Regions from separate parts of the Martinezella lusitana genome, predicted to be linked through region 3. Evidence: riboswitches for the same ligand, from Rfam matches in the RefSeq annotation. Region 3 holds a riboswitch; each other region holds the start of a gene.
What was found. A riboswitch is a leader RNA that binds a small molecule or an ion and turns the genes downstream of it on or off. The one in region 3 is predicted to bind cobalamin.
Positions count from the first base shown of each region.

Region 1: it holds a riboswitch for cobalamin, as region 3 does, so the genes downstream of both, HB780_RS08240 (ABC transporter substrate-binding protein) here and cobU (bifunctional adenosylcobinamide kinase/adenosylcobinamide-phosphate guanylyltransferase) in region 3, are expected to answer to the same signal.
Region 2: it holds a riboswitch for cobalamin, as region 3 does, so the genes downstream of both, nrdH (glutaredoxin-like protein NrdH) here and cobU (bifunctional adenosylcobinamide kinase/adenosylcobinamide-phosphate guanylyltransferase) in region 3, are expected to answer to the same signal.
Region 4: it holds a riboswitch for cobalamin, as region 3 does, so the genes downstream of both, HB780_RS30000 (aromatic ring-hydroxylating oxygenase subunit alpha) here and cobU (bifunctional adenosylcobinamide kinase/adenosylcobinamide-phosphate guanylyltransferase) in region 3, are expected to answer to the same signal.

Region 1 covers NZ_CP050307.1:1,126,132-1,131,733, forward strand. The annotation lists gene HB780_RS08230 (ABC transporter ATP-binding protein) at 1-112, opposite strand, end outside; partial or broken gene HB780_RS08235 (FecCD family ABC transporter permease) at 109-1,138, opposite strand; gene HB780_RS08240 (ABC transporter substrate-binding protein) at 1,135-2,166, opposite strand; cobalamin riboswitch at 2,351-2,584, opposite strand; gene HB780_RS08245 (bifunctional sugar phosphate isomerase/epimerase/4-hydroxyphenylpyruvate dioxygenase family protein) at 2,880-4,769, opposite strand; gene HB780_RS08250 (LysR family transcriptional regulator) at 4,895-5,602, opposite strand, start outside.
Region 2 covers NZ_CP050307.1:1,721,039-1,726,640, forward strand. The annotation lists gene HB780_RS11000 (sensor histidine kinase) at 1-184, shown strand, start outside; gene HB780_RS11005 (response regulator transcription factor) at 187-795, shown strand; gene HB780_RS11010 (hypothetical protein) at 913-1,260, opposite strand; cobalamin riboswitch at 1,568-1,794, shown strand; gene nrdH (glutaredoxin-like protein NrdH) at 2,043-2,264, shown strand; gene nrdI (class Ib ribonucleoside-diphosphate reductase assembly flavoprotein NrdI) at 2,279-2,692, shown strand; gene nrdE (class 1b ribonucleoside-diphosphate reductase subunit alpha) at 2,734-4,815, shown strand; gene nrdF (class 1b ribonucleoside-diphosphate reductase subunit beta) at 4,832-5,602, shown strand, end outside.
Region 3 covers NZ_CP050308.1:697,997-703,598, reverse strand. The annotation lists gene HB780_RS17220 (cobyric acid synthase) at 1-1,423, shown strand, start outside; gene HB780_RS17215 (chloride channel protein) at 1,420-3,216, opposite strand; cobalamin riboswitch at 3,395-3,796, shown strand; gene cobU (bifunctional adenosylcobinamide kinase/adenosylcobinamide-phosphate guanylyltransferase) at 3,937-4,461, shown strand; gene cobW (cobalamin biosynthesis protein CobW) at 4,467-5,516, shown strand; partial or broken gene cobN (cobaltochelatase subunit CobN) at 5,526-5,602, shown strand, end outside.
Region 4 covers NZ_CP050308.1:3,372,603-3,378,204, forward strand. The annotation lists gene HB780_RS29980 (FAD-binding oxidoreductase) at 1-265, opposite strand, end outside; gene HB780_RS29985 (L-threonylcarbamoyladenylate synthase) at 300-1,274, opposite strand; gene HB780_RS29990 (DUF6656 family protein) at 1,333-1,944, opposite strand; gene HB780_RS29995 (ACT domain-containing protein) at 2,035-2,448, shown strand; cobalamin riboswitch at 2,662-2,863, shown strand; gene HB780_RS30000 (aromatic ring-hydroxylating oxygenase subunit alpha) at 2,962-4,206, shown strand; gene HB780_RS30005 (FAD-binding oxidoreductase) at 4,210-5,298, shown strand; gene HB780_RS30010 (glycoside hydrolase family 25 protein) at 5,368-5,602, opposite strand, start outside.

The sequences.
Region 1 (5,602 bases), on a different replicon from region 3:
CGTTCGGCCCGATGATCCCAAGAAACTCGCCTGTGCGGACATCCAGCGATATGTCCCGAACGATAGCTTGCCCACCGGCATTCCACGAAACATTCCTTGCCGACAGGGTCATGCGCGCGCCCTTTTCTGGCTCAAAATCAAGGCGAAAGCGGGCGCGCCGACAAGAGCGGTGATCACCCCGATCGGCAGGACCTGGCCGTGGATCAGGGTGCGCGACAGGATGTCGGCCGCGATCATGAAGATGGCACCGATCAGGGCTGCTGCCGGCAGAAGTACACCGTGGCGGACGCCTACCAGCATCCGCGCAGCATGCGGAATGACCAGGCCGACGAAGCCGATGGAGCCGACGATCGACACCATCACGGCGGTCATCATGGCGGATGTGCCGACGAGCACGAGATAGGTGCGGCGCACCGAAATTCCGAGCGAGGCCGCCGATTCCGCACCGAAGGTAAAGGCATCGAGCGACCGCGCATGCCAGAGGCAAATGACGAGCCCGAACAACGCGGCCGGAATTGCCAGCCAGGCATCCGGCCAACGCACGCCGGAGAGATTGCCAAGCAGCCAGAACATGATGCCGCGCGCCTGTTCGGCCGTCGCTGCCTTGGTGACGATGAAGGAGGTGAGCGCGTTGAAGAGCTGCGAGCCCACGACTCCGGCAAGAATGATCGCGGCCGTCCCCCCTTCCCGCCCTGACGGCCAGCAAGGCAACGAGCGCGAAGGCGACGAGCGCGCCGAGGAAAGCCCCCATCGGCATCGTCAGGACGCCCGCGCCCAGACCGAGGATCGCGACACCGACGGCGCCGGTGGAGGCGCCAGCGGAAATGCCGAGAATATAGGGATCGGCCAGCGGATTGCGCAGAAGCGATTGCAGCACAACGCCGGACAGGGCGAGTGCTGCCCCGCAAGACGCTCCAACGACCGCGCGGCTCAGCCGATAGCTCCACACGATGCCCTCATCGATCGGCTCGAGCGGATATCCGGCACCCCAAAGCCGATTGGCGACGGTCTTGGCGACAGTTTCAAACGGGATCGAGGTCTCGCCGATCGCCGCGCCCAACCAGAGCGCGGCAACGAGAACGGCGAGCGCCAAGGCGATTGTACCCGTTCGACCGATCGATGAAAGGGCGTGGTTCACTGCGTCAGGCCAGCTGCAGCGATGGCGTCAGCAAGCGCCTCAATGCCTTCGATCGTACGGATGGTCGGGTTCATCGCCTGCGCATCCATCTCGAAGACATGGCCGCTTTTAACGGCGGGCATCAGGCTTGCAACAGGATCCTTTTCCAGGAATTTACGCTTGGCCTCCGCGCTATCCAGCGGATAGCGGCGACGCTCCATCGCAGCCGCGACGATCATGCTTGGATTGGCCTTGGCAATGGTCTCCCAGCCGACGGTCGGCCATTCATCATCGGTCTCGATGATATTCTTGATGCCGAGCGCCGACATGATGTAGCCCGGTGCACCATTGCGGCCCGCCACATAGGGATCGGCGTCCTTGGCACTGGAAAACCAGAAGACTGCGGAAAGCTTGCCCTGTGCGGAAGCGACCTTGGCGCGGGCTGCCGCTTCGCGCTGTTTGAGATCCGCGACCACTTCCTCGCCTTTGTCCTGCACATTGTAGATCTTCGCGAGATCACGGATTTCCTGATAGACGAGATCCATGGTGAAGACCTGATGACGGACGCCATCGCTGGAGCCGGAGTTTTCCTTGCCGACGCAATCGGACGGCGAGGTATAGACAGGGATGCCCAGCTCCTCGAACTGTTCCGGCTTAGCGACCACGCCTTCGGGGCCTACCTGCCACTGGAACTGAACCGTGACGATATCCGGCTTCTTTCCGACGACGCTTTCGAAACTTGGATCGTTGTCGGCAAGGCGTTCGATCTTGGCATTGATGTCTTCATAGCCCTTGAGGACCGGCCCGACCCAGAGCGCGGTGCCGACCACCTTGTCGGCAAGGCCCAGACGATAGAGGATTTCAGTCGTGCTCTGTCCGATAGAGACCGTGCGCGACGGCGCTTTCTGGATGGTGATCTGCCGGCCGCAGTTCTGGAGCGTGAGAGGGTAGCTGGTTTCCGCCGCCCCCGCCTGCCCGGGCAGGCTGGCTGCGATCAAGGACATAGCGCACAGGGCAGCGCGCAATGGCCGCTTGAAAATGGTCTTCATCATAATTCCCCGAAGTGATGTGAACGCCGCCCGGAAAGGGCGGTGGTGAAGGTCAGAATGCCCAACAGGCATTCCGAACAGTCGAATGATCGTCAAAATTCGGGGAAGGCAGCGCACCAAGGCGCTGCGAAGCGTAAAGGATAGTCATGTCCTGCTCCTGTTTCGGGCATCCCCGCCCGTGACAATGGATAGATCTTCGACGGCAGGTCTCCTGGCTCACGGATATCAGTCGTCCATCTGCCTTCCCGCGCCCGATTGGCGCAGTGGCACGGCACCTTTCGGTGCCACGAGGATGGACGGTAATCCGCTTACAGTTGCGGGGGCAGCCACGGTCTTGGTCCCTTTTGGGTCGTCCGCACCGTGTTCCCTATTAATCCCCTCGGAGTCATCGTCGGGGAACCGTCGCGTCCAGTTATGCCAAGGTCCGTGGTTGCGTCAAGCCGTGAAGACGCCCACTTGAAAATACCCCTCGCGGCAAAGCCTCCGACCGTCGTCGATCTCACTATCATGGCAGATCCAGTTAGTAATGTAATAACGTTACGTTTGCTATCAAACTTTCTGACGCCTGTCCAGTTCGCACGATCCAATCTGTGAAACGCTGGGAATTATTAGCAGATACCAGCACTATTAAGCAGTGCCATATCAAGCAGTGCCATGCCTGACGGCCGGCTGAAGGCTCCGCACGGAAACTATAATCCGGCTACGGATCACATTCATTCTCTTGGCAGGCCTTCCGGCCGGAGATGCTTCTTGAGTGCGGCGATGCGGAAGATGGCATTTGGGGCGCCATACCCTCGGTAACCACCGCGCTGAACGATCTCGAAGAAGAAGCCCTCTCCGAAGGTGCCGCTATAGAGCTGAAAGAATTCACCTTGCTCGTCACAGTCGTACAGAATGTTCTCTGCCTTCAGCCGCTCGGTCAGTTCCGGATCGAGACCAAAGCGAGCTTCGACGTCGTCGTAATAATTTGGCGAAATGGGCAGAGGCTGAAAACCGTTCTTCCTCAGCGCCTCGGCGGTCTTGAATATGTCGTCGGTCTGGAAGGCAAGGTGCTGCACGCCGGAGCCGAACTTTTCCGCGATGAAGTGACCGGCGAGCGTGCGGCGGTTCTCCGCGCCGTTCAGCGTGATCCGCAGCGTGCCAGCGTCATTCTCCACCACCTGACTGCGCACGACACCTGCCGGATCGATGATATCGACCATCGGCGTCTTCCGTGTCTCGAAGATCGACGTATAGAACAGCAACCAGGTCAGCATTTCCTCATAGGCGACTGTCTGGGCAATATGGTCGACGGTGCGTAGCCCAGCGGGCTGGACTGCGGCTTTGTCGTCAAAGGGAATGAAGTCGATCTCGGAAAAATGCCCGAGATCGGTCTTATCGTCGAGGAAATAGATGAGACCGCCGCCAACCCCACGGATCGCCGGTACGTCGAGTTCGCCCTCTGCGACTGGCTGGCTGAACGGCTCCGCATCGAGCGCCCTGGCACGCGCCAAAGCTGCTTCCGCGTCATCAACAACAAGTGCCACCGCATAGGCCAAAGTGCCGTGCACGGCGAAGGAGGAATTGGCAAAACCCCCATCGTCGGTATTGACGAGAATCCGGATATCACCCTGTTGAAAGAGGCTCACCGTTTTCGTCCGGTGCATGGCAACCTTGCGGAAACCCAGCGTGCGCAGAATGCCGATGAGATCGTCCGCGTCCTCCTCGTCGGCGGAAAACTCCACGAAACCAACACCTTTGACGGAAACCCGATCAGGCATGGAGGCAACGGTGAGACCGCCGGCGTTGGGGTTGCGGCGCGCCTGGTCGCCGAGATAGATGAGGGATCGATGACCATCTGCGGCGATCGCCCGCGACGAGCCGCCACGAAACTGGTCGTTGAAGATCTCCAGCGAGAAATAACCGTCATAGCCGGTCTCGGCGACAGCCGTCGCAAAGGCCGTCACCGGCAGATCGCCCTCGCCCGGCATATTGCGGAAATGCCGGCTCCAATAAAGCAGGTCCATGTCGATGAGCGGCGCATCCGCAAGCTGAACGATGAAGATCTTGTCCTTCGGAATGGAACGGATCGAGTTGATGTCGATCTTGCGCGACAGTGTGTGAAAGCTATCGAGGATCAGGCCAATGTTCGGATGATCGGCCCGGCGCACGATCTCCCAGGCGTCGCGGTGGTCGTTGATGTGCCGGCCCCAGGCCAGCGCCTCATAACCGACCTTCAGGCCGCGTTTGGCGGCGCGCTCACCGAGCTCATGAAAATCGGCCGCCGCCCGGTCGATGCCGCCGAGCGAGGCCGGAGAGACATTGGAGCAGACCAGCACAAGATCGGTGCCGAGTTCCTGCATGACATCGAACTTACGTTCCGCCCGGTCGAAGGTCCGAGACCGAAGCGGCTCCGGCATGCCCTCAAAATCGCGGAACGGCTGGAAGAGCGTGATCTCCACCCCGTGGTCCCGCACCATACGCCCGACATCGGCCGGACTGCCGTCGAAGGCCAGGAAATCGTTCTCGAAGATTTCCACCCCGTCGAAACCCGCCCGCGCGATCGCTTCAAGCTTCTCCGGCAATTCCCCACTGATCGATACAGTCGCAATCGACGTCTTCATTGTGGTCAAACCTCCGTGTCGAGCTGGATGCGGATACCGCACGCCTCGTGCCGGTCGTCGACAATCATTGGTCGATGTCAATGATAACTGCAAATACCAAAATATATGACATACATAACTTGATGTTAATTTTCAGCCGCCGCCATCTCCGTGCGCAGCAGTTCGATGAACTCTTCTGCAAAGACGGAAAGTACGACATCGTTGCGGTATGCGGCATAGGTCCGAAAGGTGGTATCGGCCTCGATCTCAAGGCATTTGACTCCGCGCACGCTACCGCCAGCGACCGTGAACTGATCGATGATGGCAATGCCCAATTCCTCCGCCACGAGCGCGCAAACAGTCGTGCCGAACCGAGCCTTGATCTTCATCTTGTAGTTCAAGTCACGGCGTCGGAAAATTTCAGTCATCACGCGCCCATACGGATCGTTCGGATCTATCCCGATCAGCGTATGCTTGACGATCTCCTCGGGAGAAATGCTCTCCTTCTTGGCCAGCTCGCTATTTTCCGGCACGACACAGAGCAGCCGTCCGGTCGCCAGCGGCGCAAAATGGACGATCGCATGCTCGATGAACGAGCTGATCGCCACCACCTCGCCTCGCCCGACAAGGAGATAGTCGATGGCCTCCTCCATCCTCAGGATATTGATGTCGACATCGAGCTCCGGATAACGATGCCGAATACCGGCAATCGATTTCGGCACCATGACATTGGCGATGCTCGGAACCGAGCCGACGCTGAGAAGCCGGTTGCCTCCCTTGCCGAGCCGTTCGACCGCGAACTGGAGATCCTCAACTTGGCGGTAGACGGTGTCGAGAAGACCGAAAATATGCCG
Region 2 (5,602 bases), on a different replicon from region 3:
TGCCGCTTCCGAGAGGATGTTCGAAACCTTCTTCACGACCAAGACAACAGGAATGGGAATGGGGCTGGCGATCAGCCGGTCGATCGTCGAGGCGCATGGCGGCACGGTCTATACAGCGCCCAACTTCCCGCATGGCGCGGTGTTCGGCTTCATCCTGCCGTCGGTTGCCGGAACGAGAGGATGATCATGCCGGAGCAAAAACCGACCATCTATGTCATCGATGACGATCCGTCCGTCCGGGATGGGCTGGACAGCCTCCTGCGCTCGGTCGGCTACGACGTCAGCAGCTTCGCATCGCCACGGGACTTCCTCAACCATCGACGATCCGATGGCCCCTCCTGCCTTGTCCTCGACGTCAGGATGCCGGATGCAAGTGGCCTGGATTTCCAGGACGAATTGGCAAGGACCGGCAATCCCCTGCCCATCATATTCCTGACCGGCCATGGCGACGTGCCGATGTCGGTCAGGGCGATGAAGGCCGGCGCGGTGGAGTTTCTGCTCAAGCCCTTTCGGGAGCAGGATCTCCTCGACGCCATTCGGCAAGCTTTGGAAAAAGATCGCGTCCGACTTCGCCAGGACGCTGCGACGACCGATCTGCGGGAGCGGTTTGCGACGCTGACAACGCGCGAGCGTGAGGTGATGGCGCTTGTCGCCCTCGGACGCCTCAACAAGCAGATCGCAGCCGAACTCGGCCTGAGCGAAATCACCGTGAAGGTTCATCGCGGCCAGGCGATGCGCAAGATGCAGGCTGGCTCCGTCGCCGACCTCATCAGAATGGCCGATACGCTCGGATAGCCCGCAATGCCGGGGACATCAATCAGTTCAACGTCGTCAAGGCACGATCGAAATCGTGCCTTGACGCTATGCTTTAGCCCGCCGGCTACATTGGTCACGGCGGATGATGCGTGAGCCTTAATTGAGGGCCGGGCAGCCACGTCGATTGGCAAAAACCATACGGTCGGGGCCACCATCATTCCAGCCACGGACGACAATGCGTCGCCCGTTGTTTTCGACCGAATCAATGCGTCGGAAACCTTCCTGGCGGGCGGCGTCCATGAGTTCGCGCCGGCCGCAGCCCCCGCGGTCACGGTCTCTCCGTGGGCCGTCCCAGTTCTGATCCTGCCGGCGATCCCACCTTGGCGGCTGCCTGTATCCGTCGTCATCACCGAAATTCTGCGCCATGGCGGCAGACGGCATCAATTGCGTTGCGGCCAGGCCGGCCAATGCAAGAAAAGAAACTCGTGCAAAACGTCCAAACATCCTTCGCTCCTCACTTTTATATCGATGGCATGATTCGGTGATATTGCATTTTACATGAACGCTATCCGAACAGGCCGTTCATACAATCCCAACGTGATCGCCCCCAAGGCATCGCTTCCACGATGCAGCGCCTCCCCGAGCATAAAACTAGGGTTGCCAGCAGTGAAGGCAAGCACGGGAGCGTGGCCCACCGGGAGAAGCAACGGAATGAAATGAAACAACGTCTCCCCCAAGGGCGGCTTTGCTCTATCCCCACGAAACGTGACGGCGCGCCATCATATCGATTGACGAAATTCCAACCTCGTCTACCATATGTAGTGTTCGAGGTTCTTCCGATTCGCAAGGGTTGGGGGCTAAGACGGGAATACGGTGCGCGACCGCCCATAATGGGCGCCGCAATTCCGGAGCTGCCCCCGCAACTGTAAGCGGCGAGCATCTATCCACCGAAAGCCACTGAAGCATGATGTTTCGGGAAGGTGAGGATTGATGCAACGACCCGCAAGCCAGGAGACCTGCCTCAAACAAAACGTCCACGGGCGGGGTGTCCGGAAGGTCGCGATGTACAGCGGAATGACTCCGTTCGTGCACGCTTCCCCGAGGTCCTGCGATCAGTCAACTTCGGGGTGAAGTCCATGTCGAATTTTTCAAACCAGTCCCTGCGCGAGTAGCCGCACATCCACGTCCGAATCCGGGCGTGTGCTGACCCATCTTCATTTTCTTCGAACGGGCATCGGCGGATGTCTGGACGATATCGTGTGACTTTCAAAGATACGAGGACAATCATGAGCATCACCGTCTACAGCAAGCCCGCCTGCGTCCAATGCACAGCAACAACACGAGCACTCGACCGCCACGGCATCGCATACCGGGTCGTCGATGTTTCCACCGACAATGCCGCTTTCGAACTGGTGCAGGGCCTCGGCTACCGCAAGGTCCCGGTGGTCGTCGCCGGCGAACAGCATTGGGCGGGCTTCCGGCCCGACATGATCAGCGCGCTTGCCTGATGAGACAGCCATCGATGGGGCAGATCGTCTATTTTTCCAGCCGGTCCGAGAACACCCATCGCTTCATCGGCAAGCTTGGCCTGGACGCCGTGCGAATACCGGTTCGTCAGGATGAGCTTTTCCGTGTCCACCAGCCCTTCGTCCTCGTGGTGCCGACCTATAGCGGCGACAGCGGCAAGGGCGCGGTTCCAAAACAGGTGATCCGTTTCCTGAACGAGACGGAGAACCGATCGAACATCCGAGGCGTGATCGCCGCGGGCAACAGCAACTTCGGAGCGACCTTCGGGATCGCCGGCGACATCATCTCCGCCAAATGCCAGGTGCCGTATCTTTACAGGTTCGAGCTGATCGGCACGGAAGAGGACGTCGCCAATGTCAGAGATGGATTGGAACGATTTTGGACACGCTCACGCTCGAACGCCCGGTAAAGGCCACCGAAACGCAACTCGACTATCATGCGCTGAACGCCATGCTGAACCTTTACGACGAGGGTGGCAAAATCCAGCTCGACAAGGACCGGCTGGCGGCAAAGCAGTACTTTCTCCAGCGCGTCAACCAGAACACCGTCTTCTTTCATAACCTCAGGGAGAAGCTCGATTATCTCGTGACCGAGGGCTATTACGAGCGCGAGGTTCTCGACCAATATTCCTTCAACTTCGTGCGCGACCTCTTCGATCACGCCTATGCGAAGAAATTCCGGTTCCCGACATTTCTCGGAGCCTTCAAATATTACACCAGCTATACGCTGAAGACCTTCGACGGGAAGCGCTACCTCGAGCGCTATGAAGACCGCATCTGCATGGTCGCGCTGACCCTGGCGCAAGGCAATGAATCGCTGGCGAAAGACATGGTCGACGAAATCATTGCCGGCCGCTTCCAGCCGGCAACCCCGACCTTCCTCAATGCCGGCAAGAAGCAGCGCGGCGAACTGGTCTCCTGCTTCCTGATGCGCGTCGAGGACAACATGGAGTCCATCGGACGCTCGATCAATTCGGCGCTTCAGCTCTCCAAGCGCGGCGGCGGCGTCGCGCTGTCACTCACCAATATCCGCGAGGCCGGCGCGCCGATCAAGCACATCGAAAACCAGTCATCCGGCATCATTCCGGTGATGAAACTGCTGGAAGACAGCTTCTCCTACGCCAACCAGCTCGGCGCGCGGCAAGGAGCGGGCGCGGTCTATCTGAACGCGCATCACCCCGACATCATGCGGTTCCTCGACACCAAACGCGAGAATGCCGACGAGAAGATCAGGATCAAGACGCTGTCGCTTGGCGTTGTCGTCCCGGACATCACCTTCGAACTCGCGAAGAACAACGAGGACATGTACCTGTTCTCGCCCTACGACGTCGAGCGTGTCTATGGCGTGCCGTTCACGGAAATTTCCGTGACGGAGAAATACCGCGAGATGGTGGCCGACAACCGCATCCGCAAGAAGAAGATCAAGGCGCGCGACTTCTTCCAGGTGATCGCCGAAATCCAGTTCGAGAGCGGCTATCCCTACATCATGTTCGAAGACACGGTGAACCGCGCCAATCCGATCGCCGGGCGCATCACCATGAGCAACCTCTGCTCCGAAATCCTGCAGGTGAGCGAGGCAAGCACCTACATGGACGATCTCTCCTACGAGCATATGGGCAAGGATATTTCCTGCAATCTCGGCTCCCTGAATATCGCTGCTGCCATGGATTCAGACGACTTCGGCAAGACGATCGAGACGGCAATACGGTCGCTAACGGCGGTCTCCGACATGAGCCACATCTCGTCGGTGCCCTCGATCGAAAAGGGCAATGATGAGAGCCATGCGATCGGCCTCGGCCAGATGAACCTGCATGGCTATCTCGCCCGCGAGCGGATTTTCTATGGTTCCGAGGAAGGCGTCGATTTCACCAATATCTATTTCTATACGGTGACCTATCACGCCATCCGCGCCTCCAATCGCCTGGCGGTGGAACGGGCGCGCAGTTTCAAGGGGTTCGAGAATTCGAAATACGCCTCCGGCGACTATTTCGACAAATACACCGAACAGGAATGGAAGCCCGCGACAGAGCGGGTTCGAACACTGTTCGAAACCGCCGGCATAGACATTCCGACGCAGGAAGACTGGCAGGAACTGAAGCAGGCCGTGATGGAAGGCGGTCTCTATAACCAGAACCTGCAGGCGGTGCCGCCGACGGGATCCATCTCCTACATCAACCACTCGACCTCCTCTATCCATCCGATCGTCTCAAAGATCGAAATCCGCAAGGAGGGCACGATCGGCCGCGTCTATTATCCGGCTGCCTTCATGACCAATGACAATCTCGACTACTATCAGGATGCCTACGAAATCGGGCCTGAGAAGATCATCGACACCTATGCGGCGGCCACCCAGCATGTCGATCAGGGGCTATCCTTGACGCTGTTCTTCCGCGACACCGCAACAACCCGCGACATCAACAAGGCGCAGATCTACGCCTGGAAGAAGGGCATCAAGACCATCTACTACATCCGCCTTCGCCAGATGGCGCTGTCCGGCACGGAAGTGCAGGGCTGCGTGTCCTGCGCACTCTGATACCCTGGGGAACAAGATGAACATTCAAGTGAAAACCAACACGCCGAAGCGTTCCAAAGCGGTGCGCGCCATCAACTGGAACCGCATCGATGACGACAAGGATCTGGAAGTCTGGAACCGGCTGACAGGGAACTTCTGGCTGCCGGAAAAAGTGCCGCTTTCCAACGACATCCCTTCCTGGGCGACCCTGAAACCCGAAGAGCAGCAGCTTACCATCCGCGTCTTCACCGGCCTGACGCTTCTCGACACCATCCAGAACGGCGTCGGTTCGGTGACGCTGATGGCGGACGCGGAGACCTCCCATGAAGAGGCGGTGCTGTCGAATATCTCCTTCATGGAGGCGGTGCATGCGCGGTCCTACTCATCGATCTTCTCGACGCTGTGCCTGACGCCGGATGTCGACGACGCCTATCGCTGGTCGGAGGAGAATGAATTCCTGCAGCGGAAATCGGCGCTGATCATGGAGCAATATGCCTCCGGCGACCCGCTGAAGAAGAAGGTCGCCAGCGTCTTTCTCGAAAGCTTCCTTTTCTATTCCGGCTTCTATCTGCCGATGTTCTGGTCAAGCCGGGCGAAGCTGACGAATACCGCCGACATGATCCGCCTGATCATCCGCGATGAAGCCGTGCACGGCTATTACATCGGATACAAGTTCCAGCGGGCGCTCGACCGTGAGCCGGAAGCGCGGCGCCAAGAGATCAAGGATTTTGCCTTCGACCTGCTGCTTGAGCTTTACGACAACGAGGCAAAATACACCGAAGCGCTCTATGACGGCGTCGGTCTGACG
Region 3 (5,602 bases):
CTCCGATGTCGGAAAAACGGTATTGGTCGCCGGCCTTTGCCGCCTGTTCGCCAACAGGGGCGTCCGGGTCCGTCCGTTCAAGCCGCAGAACATGTCCAACAATGCCGCAGTCGCCGAGGATGGTGGTGAGATTGGCCGGGCGCAATGGCTGCAATCGCTGGCCGCGCGCGTGCCGTCCTCGGTGCATATGAACCCTGTGCTCCTGAAGCCGCAGTCGGAGACTGGCAGCCAGATCATTGTACAGGGCAAGGTCTGGGGATACGCGAAGGGCAGGGATTATCAGGCACTGAAGCCGCAGCTGCTGGGCGCAGTGCTGGAAAGCTTTGCGACCATGCGCGCCGGAACCGATCTGGTCATCGTCGAGGGCGCCGGCTCGCCCGCCGAGATAAACCTCCGGCAGGGCGACATCGCCAATATGGGCTTTGCCACCCGCGCCAATGTGCCCGTCGTGCTGGTCGGCGATATCGATCGCGGCGGCGTCATCGCCTCGCTTGTCGGCACGCATCATATCCTGCCGGAGGAAGACCGGCGGATGATCCGCGGCTATATCATCAACAAGTTTCGCGGAGATGTTTCGCTGTTCGGCGAGGGGGTCGAGGCCATTGGCAGCTTCACGGGCTGGCCCTGCCACGGCATCGTGCCTTGGCTGAAGGCGGCGGGCCGGTTGCCGCCCGAGGACTCGGTCGTGTTGGAGCGGCTGGCGCGCGGCTCCGACGGCGCGCTGAAGATCGCGGTTCCCGTTTTGCCGCGCATCGCTAATTTTGACGATTTTGATCCGTTGCGCGCCGAGCCGGATGTCGATCTGGTCTTCGTTCGCGCCGGCGAAAGGCTGCCTGTAGATGCGGGGCTCGTGATTTTGCCGGGTTCAAAATCGACCATCGGCGATCTCATGGATCTGCGGGCGCAGGGATGGGACCGGGATATCGCCACCCATGTCCGGCGCGGCGGTCGCGTCATCGGCATTTGCGGCGGCTACCAGATGCTCGGCAACGTGGTCTATGATCCACTCGGCATTGAGGGATCGGTCACGGAAACGCCGGGGCTTGGGCTGCTCGATGTCGAGACCGAGATGGCGCCGGAAAAGACCGTGCGCAACAGTATGGCTCAATCCACGGAGTACGACGCGCCGCTTTCCGGCTATGAAATCCATCTTGGCGTGACACGTGGCAACGATTGCGACCGGCCCTCGACCATGATCGACGGCCGGCCGGATGGGGCGCGTTCTGGCGATGGCCTCGTCATGGGCACTTATCTGCACGGGCTTTTCACCAGCGATGCCTATCGGGCAAGGCTGCTGGCAAGTTTTGGCCTGAGCGGCGAGCGGATGGATTACCGCGCCAGCGTCGAGACGGCGCTGGACGAGATTGCCACGGAACTGGAAGCGGTGCTCGATCCGGCCTGGCTCGACAGTCTCGCGGGCTAAAGCTCGCCGGAGACCTCGCGGCGGCGGCGGTCTAGTTCTTCGCTGTAGCGGCGCAAAGTGTAGCTCTCGGTGAGCAGGCCTATCACCTTGCGCTCGATGAGGTCGTTGACCACCACCAGGGCTTCGCTTGCCGTCTGGTCGAACAGGGCAGCGGCCTGCTTGGCATTCATCTGCGGTTGTAGGAAGTCGTTGCGGTGGCGGATGAAGTCGGCAAGGCCGTGCTGCTCATCATCCTTTTCGACCGGGCTAGCATAAATGTCCGGCACCAGCACCATGCCGGCATATTTATCGTCCTTGTCGAGCAGAATGACGCGCTGGGCCGAGCCGATTGGAAAATCGTGCCGAAATTCCTCGATTCGCATGCTGACGCTTGCCGTGTGCACATCCGGACGCATCATCCGCGCGACTGTCAGGTTGCGGATCCAGCCGACGTCATGGGCGCTGCGAATGCTTTCGCCGCGCAAATGGAAGCGCCAGGTGGCGAAGGAATAGCCGAAGGTCGTGCGCACCACCAGCGACGAGGTGATGACGGCGGCCAGCACCAGCGCGGTGATCGGGAAATCGCCGGTGATCTCCAGCGCCAGGAAGGTCATGGTCAGCGGTCCGCCGATGATGGCGACAGCAAGCGAGCTCATGCCGACGACGGCGTAGATGACCGGTGTCAGCGTGGTGTGATCGAAATAAGGGGCGCAATAGGCAAAGATCTTGCCGAGCAGCGCGCCCATGAACAGCGAGGCGAAGAACAGGCCGCCTCGGAAACCGGAGCCGATGGATACCGCGGAGGCAAGCGACTTCAGCAAAAGGAGGCTGGCAAGTCCCCATAGGGTGACTTCACTGCCGAGATTCAGGTGCAGCGCACCGTGGCCGGCGGAGAGAACCTGCGGCGAAATCAGCGCCAGAAGGCCGACGACCAAGCCGCCGAGCGCCGGGCGAAAGGGCGGCGCGATCGAACTCTTGCGTGCCAGCTCCTCGACAAAGGCGACACCCTGCATGATCAGGATGCCGACACCGGCGCAGAAGCCGCCAAGCAGGATGGCCGGGATGTAGTCGGCGGGGACCACGGCACCGAACCGGCCGACATCGATGGTGAAATCATCGCCGGCAAGCATGCGGGCGATGAAGGTCGAAATAAGTGCCGAAACGACGACCGGAGTCAGCGTTAGGATGGAATAGGTGCCGATGATCAGCTCAAAGGCGTAGAAGGCTCCGGTGAGCGGCGCGTTGAAGGCGGCGGCGATTGCGCCGGCAGCACCACAGCCGACCAGCATCCGAAGATCGGCGCGGCGAAACTGCATCTTGTAGCCGAATTTCGAGGCGATGCCGGCGGCGAGCTGCGTGTAGCCGGCTTCCAACCCGACGGAGGCGCCGAAACCGTTGGAGATCAGGTTCTGCACGGCGACAAGGATGCTGTCGGTCAGCGACAGGCGGCCGCCGTGGAGCGCATTGGCTTCGATCGGATCGATCATCGGCTTTTTGCGGGTGCGTGACATAATGAAGATCATCAGGCCGAGCAGGATGCCGCCGGCGATCGGGGCGATCAGCAGCAGCGACTTGTCGGTAATCTGCATGGCGGCCGAGCTCAACCGGTCGTCGTCGGGGATGCCGTAGACGAGGCTATGGAGCTCACGCGATATCAGGCTCATCGCCGTGACGGCGCAGCCGGAGGTCACGCCGACGAAAGCGCCGGCAATGACGAGCCCGAGCTCGCCACGGCGAAAAAGCGCCCTCAGCCGGCTAGGGCTGAAAAAGGCGGAGAGAACACCGAGACGGCGTGGTTGAAATTTCTGCAACATGGGGAACTGACGATAGTTTCGTGCTCAGATGTATATACCTGGCTTCCATAAACTCCTAACATCAAACAATTACGGCAAAAAGACTGCGCGATCAGTGGTTCCCGAGCTATTTTCGCTGTCGGAACAGCGGATGTCGCATCCGCCGCCTTGATTGACTTGCCTGGGCCGAAAGCCTAATCATTGCGGCATAACGAATGGTTCCCGAGCGGCGATCTGCCGCATGGGATGAAAAGGGAATGTGAAGGGGCGGACCCAACTCGGGCGTTCTCATCACAGCCGACCCCGCGACTGTAGAGCGGTCAGGGTTTTCCATCCGGTTTTGGGGGTATTTCGTTGGTAGTCCGCATGGTGCGGGCGAGCGAAAGCAGCTCCAGAGCAGGAAAAGCCACTGGCGTGGCATCGTGATCAACCAGGGCTGGGCGCCTCTATTATCTACGAATCGTCCGCTTTTTCATGATGACCTGCCGGGAAGGCGAGGAAGATCCGCTGGTGCAAGAGCGGGGGCGACCGGTTTCGGTTCGCCTCCGCTTGCCGCACCTCACCCGCGAGCCAGGAGACCTGCCATGCGTACCGGGCGTAAAGCCTATCTTGGGACGCATGTCTCGTTGCCAGCACGGAGGTTGTCATGGCGCCAAACGAATTTTCGCGTGTAAACGCCTGTTTTTCGGGCTTAGCTGCTTTGCGCCGATCTGCCCGTTCGTGCGGGAGCGACAATAGCTGATGCCATCCTCACCATCCCGCGCGGTCTTCGTTCTCGGCGGCGCGCGCTCCGGGAAATCCCGATTCGCCGAAAAGCTGATCTCCGATACCGGCCTTGACCGTCACTACGTGGCGACCGGGCAGGCTTGGGACGACGAAATGCGCGATCGTATCGCACAGCATCGGAACGATCGCGGCGATCTGTGGACGACACATGAGGAGCCGCTCGATTTGACCGCACGTCTGGCGGCGATCGATAGCGTTGGCCGCGCTGTTCTCGTTGATTGCCTGACGCTATGGGTCACCAATCTGATGATGGCCGAGCGCAATATCGCGGCGGAGTTTTCCGCTCTTACCGAATTTCTGCCGAAGGCCAAGTCGCGGCTCGTTCTCGTTTCCAACGAGGTCGGGCTCGGCATCGTGCCGGAAAACCGCATGGCGCGCGAGTTTCGCGACCATGCCGGCCGGCTGCACCAGATGATCGCGGCGGCAAGCGCCGAAGTCTATTTTATCGCGGCGGGACTGCCGCTGAAAATGAAGGGTTGATCCGCATGAGCCAAGAAAAGATTCCCGCCACTGTCATCACCGGCTTCCTTGGCGCCGGCAAGACGACGCTGATCCGCAATCTCTTGCAGAACGCCGGCGGCAAGAAGATCGCCCTGATCATCAATGAATTCGGCGATCTTGGCGTCGATGGCGATGTGCTGAAGGGCTGCGGCGCAGAGAATTGCACCGAGGACGATATCATCGAGCTCACCAATGGCTGCATCTGCTGCACCGTCGCCGACGATTTCATTCCGACCATGACGAAGCTTCTGGAGCGCGACGTGCGCCCGGATCATATCGTCATCGAGACGTCCGGCCTGGCGCTGCCGCAGCCGCTGGTCGCCGCCTTCAACTGGCCGGATATCCGCACCCAGGTCACCGTCGATGGCGTCATCACCGTGGTCGATAGCGCCGCCGTCGCCGCCGGTCGTTTCGCCGATGATCATGACGCCGTCGAAGCCCGCCGCGTCGAGGACGATTCGCTCGATCACGAAAGCCCGATCGAGGAATTGTTCGAGGATCAGTTGACCTGCGCGGACCTGATCGTTCTCAACAAGACCGATCTCATCGACGTCGCCGGCCTTAGCCGTGTGCGTGCCGAAGTTGCCTCGCGCACCGTTCGCAAGCCGACGATCATCGAGGCAAAGAATGGTGACGTCCCCATCGCCATCCTGCTCGGCCTTGGCATCGGCACGGAAGCCGATATCGCCAACCGCAAATCGCATCATGAGTTGGAACACGAGGACGGCGCACCGCACGACCACGACGAGTTCGACAGCTTTGTCGTTGAGCTAGGCCCAATCGCCGACCCCACCTCGTTCATCGAAAAGCTGAAGGGCGTGATTTCCGAACACGATGTCCTGCGTCTCAAGGGCTTTGTCGATGTTCCCGGCAAGCCGATGCGCCTGCAGATCCAGGCCGTCGGCAGCCGTATCGACCATTATTTCGACCGCGCCTGGGCGCCGGGCGAAGCGCGGGCGACGCGGCTGGTGGTGATTGGGCTACATGAGATGGACGAAGGGATCGTGCGCAAATCGATCGAGGCGTCGGTCTAAGGCAGAGCCATGCATCTCCTCCTAGCGCAAAAAGGAACGATCAGCGACGGCGAGGAGGCGATTGATCTTGGTCAGTCGCCGGGCGA
Region 4 (5,602 bases), 1.2 Mb from region 3:
CCTCGCGTGGCGTCTGGCCGCCGACAAGGCCGGTATTGCCGGTCTGCGGCACGATCGCCGTACCGGTCTCGCTGGCAAGCTTCAGGATCGCGGAGACTTCTTCCACGGAGCCGGGCTTGAGCAGCATCGGTGATGCGCCGTGATAGAGCCCGCGGTTCTCGATCAGATGCGGGGCAATATCCGCAGCCTCCCTCAACGCGTGCTTTTCACCGACGATGGCGGCGAAGCGATCGAGAAGGGCGGAGGAAGGGGCGGCGCTGCTCATGGCGTATCCTTTGCCGAATTGCGTGTGATCGGATTTACTCTCTCGGCGCGGCTGCGCGTTGCAGCCGGTCGTTGATGGCCTCGCCGAGGCCCTCGTCGGGAATGCTGGAAAAGGCAATGGTCGCAGCACCGCTGGCATCGGCGCGCTTCATGAAGTCGAAGAGATTGGCGGCGGCCTCGGTAAGATCGCCGGATGGGCTGAGGTCGAGCACGACAGCCGCCGTCTCGATGCCGGCAATATCGGGCCTGCCAAAGCGGATCAGCGCTTCGCCGGCGGAAACGGCGGTCGCATCGAGCCGCACCGCGGCACCCGGCGCATAATGCGAGGCCAGCATCCCCGGCGCTTCGATGGTCGCTGACGCGCCGTTCTTGCGCTTCAGAGGCTGGCCCGCGACCCGCTCGATTTCGTCTGCCGCCAGCCCGCCGGGCCTGAGCAGGCGCATCTCGCCGTTCTCCACCTTGACGATGGTCGACTCGACGCCGACGACCGAAGCCCCGGCATCGAGGATCAGCGAAATCCGCTCGCCGAGATCGTCATGGACATGATCGGCGTTGGTGGCGCTGATCTTGCCGGATGTATTGGCGCTGGGAGCGGCAAGCGGCCGTCCGAAGGCGCGGATCAGCTCGCCGGCAAAGCCCTGCGGCACGCGGATGCCGACCGTATCGAGCCCGGCGGTCGCCAGCGGGTGAATGTCGCTCTCTGGGCGCAGCGGCAGCACCAGCGTCAGCGGACCGGGCCAGAAGGCTTCCGCCAGCTTTCGCGAGACGGGATCGAAGATCGCGTAGCGTTCGGCCATGGCGAGGTCGCTCATGTGGCAGATCAGCGGATTGAAGCGCGGCCGGCCCTTGGTCTCGTAGATGCGGGTGATGGCGGCGGGATTGGTGGCATCGGCGGCAAGCCCGTAAACAGTCTCGGTCGGTAGCCCGATCGGCAACCCCTCGGCAAGGGTGGCCGTCGCCGCCGCTATTGCCGCCTCTGGATGCTGGAGAATGTCTATATGTCGCGCCATGACCTGACCGATTGTCGTTCAGGCCGTTCTTATGCTTTTCGAGTTTGGGGATCAATGATCAAAGCTGGCGAATGATGTCACGGAGCTGTTCGTTGCGTGCGCCGAGCAGAAGCACATTGCGGATGGCGATCTGTGGATCATGGGTGTGGAAAAGCACGCCGTTGCCGCGCACCTCGCGATTGATCGTCAGCTTCTTCTTCGAGGCATCCTCATCCGGCCTTATGGCGACGGCGAAATACATCCGCGAATATTTCAGGCTGATGTCTTCGAAGAAATTATCGTTCTGGCCGAGGCGGGCGAAGAAATTGGCGATGTAGAAGGCCCAGCTCACTTGCTCATACTGCGCGAATTGTGTCCGCGCAGCAGTGACGTGGCAATAGCCGAGATGCGGCGTATCCCTGAGCGTGTGATGGAAGATCAGTTTTGGAAAGCGGATCGACTGGTGAAAGCTGTTGAGGCGGTCATGGGTCGTCTCGCCGGCGCTTCTGAGCTTGCTAGCCGTGCGTTCGGCCACTTCCTCGAAGGTGAGGTAGCGTCGCTCCTCAGCGAGCCAATGCGTCTTGTCTCGATTGATGCGGCCGGTGCGCAGGAATTCCGTATACCCGGGTGCCGGCAGCGTCGGCTCCGGGTCGGCGGGTTTCTTGGCATCGAAATATCTGAGCTTTGCCATGCCGGCTCGCCATGGAGGTCTGGATAGCGAAGGATAGATCATCTAGCTTGAGCCGGGCTTGCTGATGGATCGCTGAGGAGGATCAGAACCATGTCCGGCATCACCGATCTCAAGTTGCTGCTTGTCGGCATGAAGCCTGATCTCGTCGAGGGCGAGTTCGTCTATTGTAGCGTGCCCGCCTCGTCGCTGGCGGATTACATCCACCTGAATCCGGTTGGACTGTTTCAGGAGAGAGAGGGTGTGACGCTGATCTTGCCGGTCGAGGCGGCCCGACAAGCGGGGCTTCCGGCCGAGCCTGCGATGCGGATGATCACTCTCGAAATCCACTCCTCGCTGGGAGCCGTGGGTCTCACGGCTGCGCTTGCGACGGCGCTGGGAAACGAGGGGATCAGCGCCAATGTCGTTGCCGGCTATTATCATGATCATATCTTCGTGCCGGTGGCCGATGCCGGGCGTGCAATGGCTGCACTACAGGCGCTTTCGGCAGCGCAGCTCCCGCGTTGAAGCCGCCCAGTGACGAGCCTGTCGCAATCAAGACAAAGCGGCGCAGATGCAGAGCGGCTCAAGCGGAAAATGATGCTGGCTGCGGGAGCATAACGATTTGAATTATCTTCCGATATTACGGCTGAGCGGTCTCTCCGAAAATCTTCTTTCGTCTGTCGTCAATTTCGAAGCCGATGTCGCATTGCAGCAGAGCGGCGGGCGGGGCGAGGATTATGATGACATCAATCTCAAGGTGCCGCCCGCTAGGGGGCGGAGAATTGGGAAGCCGGTCGAAATCCGGCGCTGCCCCCGCAACGGTGGTGGAGTGAAGCATGGCGAATAAAACCACTGGGCTGAGACAGCCTGGGAAGGTGCCATGGGGTTCTCTAGAGAACCGCTCCAGAGCCCGGAAACCAGCCTTGGGGAGATATGGTTTACTGACCGCGGCGGGTGGTCGGGACATTGCTTTGGGTCGTTCTCAAGCGGCCACGCATGTCCTCTGCCTGCTCACCGGTACTGCGCGAGGATAGGCAAATGGATATTAGCACCAACGTTTTGCGGCAATTGAAGAACCGCCGCGAGGGCTTCAGCCTGGAGCAGCCCTTCTACACCGATCCGGATTATTTCAAGCTCGACATGGAGACGATCTACTATCGCGACTGGCTGTTCATCGGCCATGATTGCGAAGTGCCTCGTGCCGGCAATTATTTCACGGTCCAGATCGGCGATTATCCGGTCGTCATCGTTCGCGGCCGCGATCAGGTGATCCGCGCCTTCCACAATAGCTGTCGCCATCGCGGCTCGCGCGTCTGTTCCTCCGAGCGCGGTTCTTCGGCAAAGCTGGTCTGCCCCTATCATCAGTGGACCTACGAGCTTGACGGGAGCCTGCTCTTTGCCCGCCATATGCCGGAGGATTTCAACAAGAGCGAGTTTTCGCTGAAGCCGGTCCATTGCGAAAGCGTTGGCGGCTATGTCTTCATCTGCCTTGCAGAACAGGCGCCGGACTTCGCGCCGTTCCGCGCCATGGTCGAGCCCTATCTCGTCCGCCACCGCCTCGGCGAGACCAAGGTCGCCTTCGAAAGCACGATCATCGAGAAGGGCAACTGGAAGCTCGTGTGGGAAAACAATCGCGAATGCTATCATTGCGCGGCCAACCATCCCGAGCTCTGCCGCACCTATCCGGAAGCACCGAGCGCGACCGGCGTGCAGGGCGCCAAGGACGATCCGGTGATTTCGGCGCACTGGGCGAAGTGTGAGGCGTCGGATCTTCCAAGCGAATTCCGCATGTCGCCGTCCGGCCAGTTCCGCGCCGCACGCATGCCGCTCATCCAGGATGCCGAGAGCTACACCATGTCGGGCGCGCGCGCCGTGCAGCGGCCGCTCTCCAAAGATGTGCTGGAAAGCCATATCGGCACTTTGTTGCTCTTCCACTATCCGTCGACGTGGAATCATGTGCTCGCCGACCATGCGATCACCTTCCGCGTGCTGCCGCTCGGTCCCGAGCAAACGCAGGTCACGACCAAGTGGCTCGTCAACAAGGACGCGGTCGAAGGGGTCGACTATCATATCGACGAACTCACCCACGTCTGGACCGAGACCAACGATCAGGACCGCCGGATCGTCGAGGAAAATGCCTTCGGCATCCGCTCCCCCGCCTACCAGCCCGGCCCCTATTCGCCGGAAGATGAAGGCGGCGTGATGCAGTTCGTCGAATGGTACGCGAATTTCATGATCAACCGGCTGCAGGGCGATCAGGCCAAGCTGTCGGCGGTCGCCTGAGTTATGAACATGACCGTTTCCCTCCGCCATCAGCACTTGGACCAGATGAAGCCCTGGACCGACAGGCAGCATCTGCTCGAATGCCTTTCGGCAACGCCGGAAGCACCCGATGTGATGACCTTCACCTTCCGCTCCGACAAGGACAACTGGTTCCGCTATCTGCCGGGCCAGTTCGTCACTCTGGAGCTGCCGGCGGCTGCGGAGCCGGTCATGCGCACCTACACGCTGTCCTCGACCCCGTCGCGGCCCCTTTCCGTCGCCATCACGGTCAAGGCGCAGAAGGACAGCATCGGCACGCGCTGGATGTTCGATAACCTGAAGCCGGGCATGCGCGTCAAGGCTTTCGGTCCTCTCGGCGACTTCAGCCATATCCGTCATCCGGGCGAAAAATATCTCTTCGTGTCCGCCGGCTCGGGCGTCACGCCAATGATGGCGATGACGCGCTACATGTCGGATACCGCGCCGTTATCCGACATCACCTTCATCAATTGCTCGCGCAGCCCCGCCGACATCATCTTCCGCTCGGAGCTGGAATATCTTGCCCGCTTCATGCCGAACCTCGACCTCGGCTTCATTGTCGAAGGCTGTGGCCGCACCGATCTCTGGTCGGGGCTGAAGGGCCGCATCGACAAGGCGAAGATCGGGCTGTTGGCGCCTGATTTCATGGACCGCACGATCTTCTGCTGCGGCCCGGAAGTCTTCATGGATGCCGTCCGTTCCATGCTGGTGGCGCACGGCTTCGACATGACGCGCTATCATCAGGAAAGCTTCCAGCCGGCGCAGGCGGCATCGCCGCTGGCTGAAGTCAGCGATGACGCGCCGACGGAAGCAGCGACTTCGATCAGCTTCACCATGGCCGGCAAGGACGTCCCCTGCGCGCCCGGCCAGACGATCCTGCAAGCCGCGCGCGGCGCGGGCGTGCGCATAGGTGCGGCCTGCGAGTCAGGCCTCTGCGGCACCTGCCGGGTAATGAAGCTCTCGGGTGAGGTCGAGATGAGCCACAATGGTGGTATTCTCGACGACGAGATCGAGGAGGGCTATATCCTCGCCTGCTGTTCGCGTCCGAAGACGGATGTGCAGATCGAAGCCTAAAGTAATTCCAGTGCGTAGCGGTTGCCGTCCGGAATTGCGTAAAAAAACTGGGTAGAGCGCTGAACCGCTCTAGAAGTCCTGGTAGTTCAGTTCGTTGATCTCGACCGGTGTCTTTTGCTGGGTCGAGGCGGTGACGACCGGGTCGACCATCATTGACACGAGTGTCTGCAGCGGCTCGACACAGCTCGGCGCCTTGGCGATCATGTCGGGCGCTGGCATCGGCTTGGCGGGCAGAAGATCGCCCTGCGGCCAGATCCCGGCAAGCTGCATCTTCGTCATCGGCACGACATTGACGTCGATATCT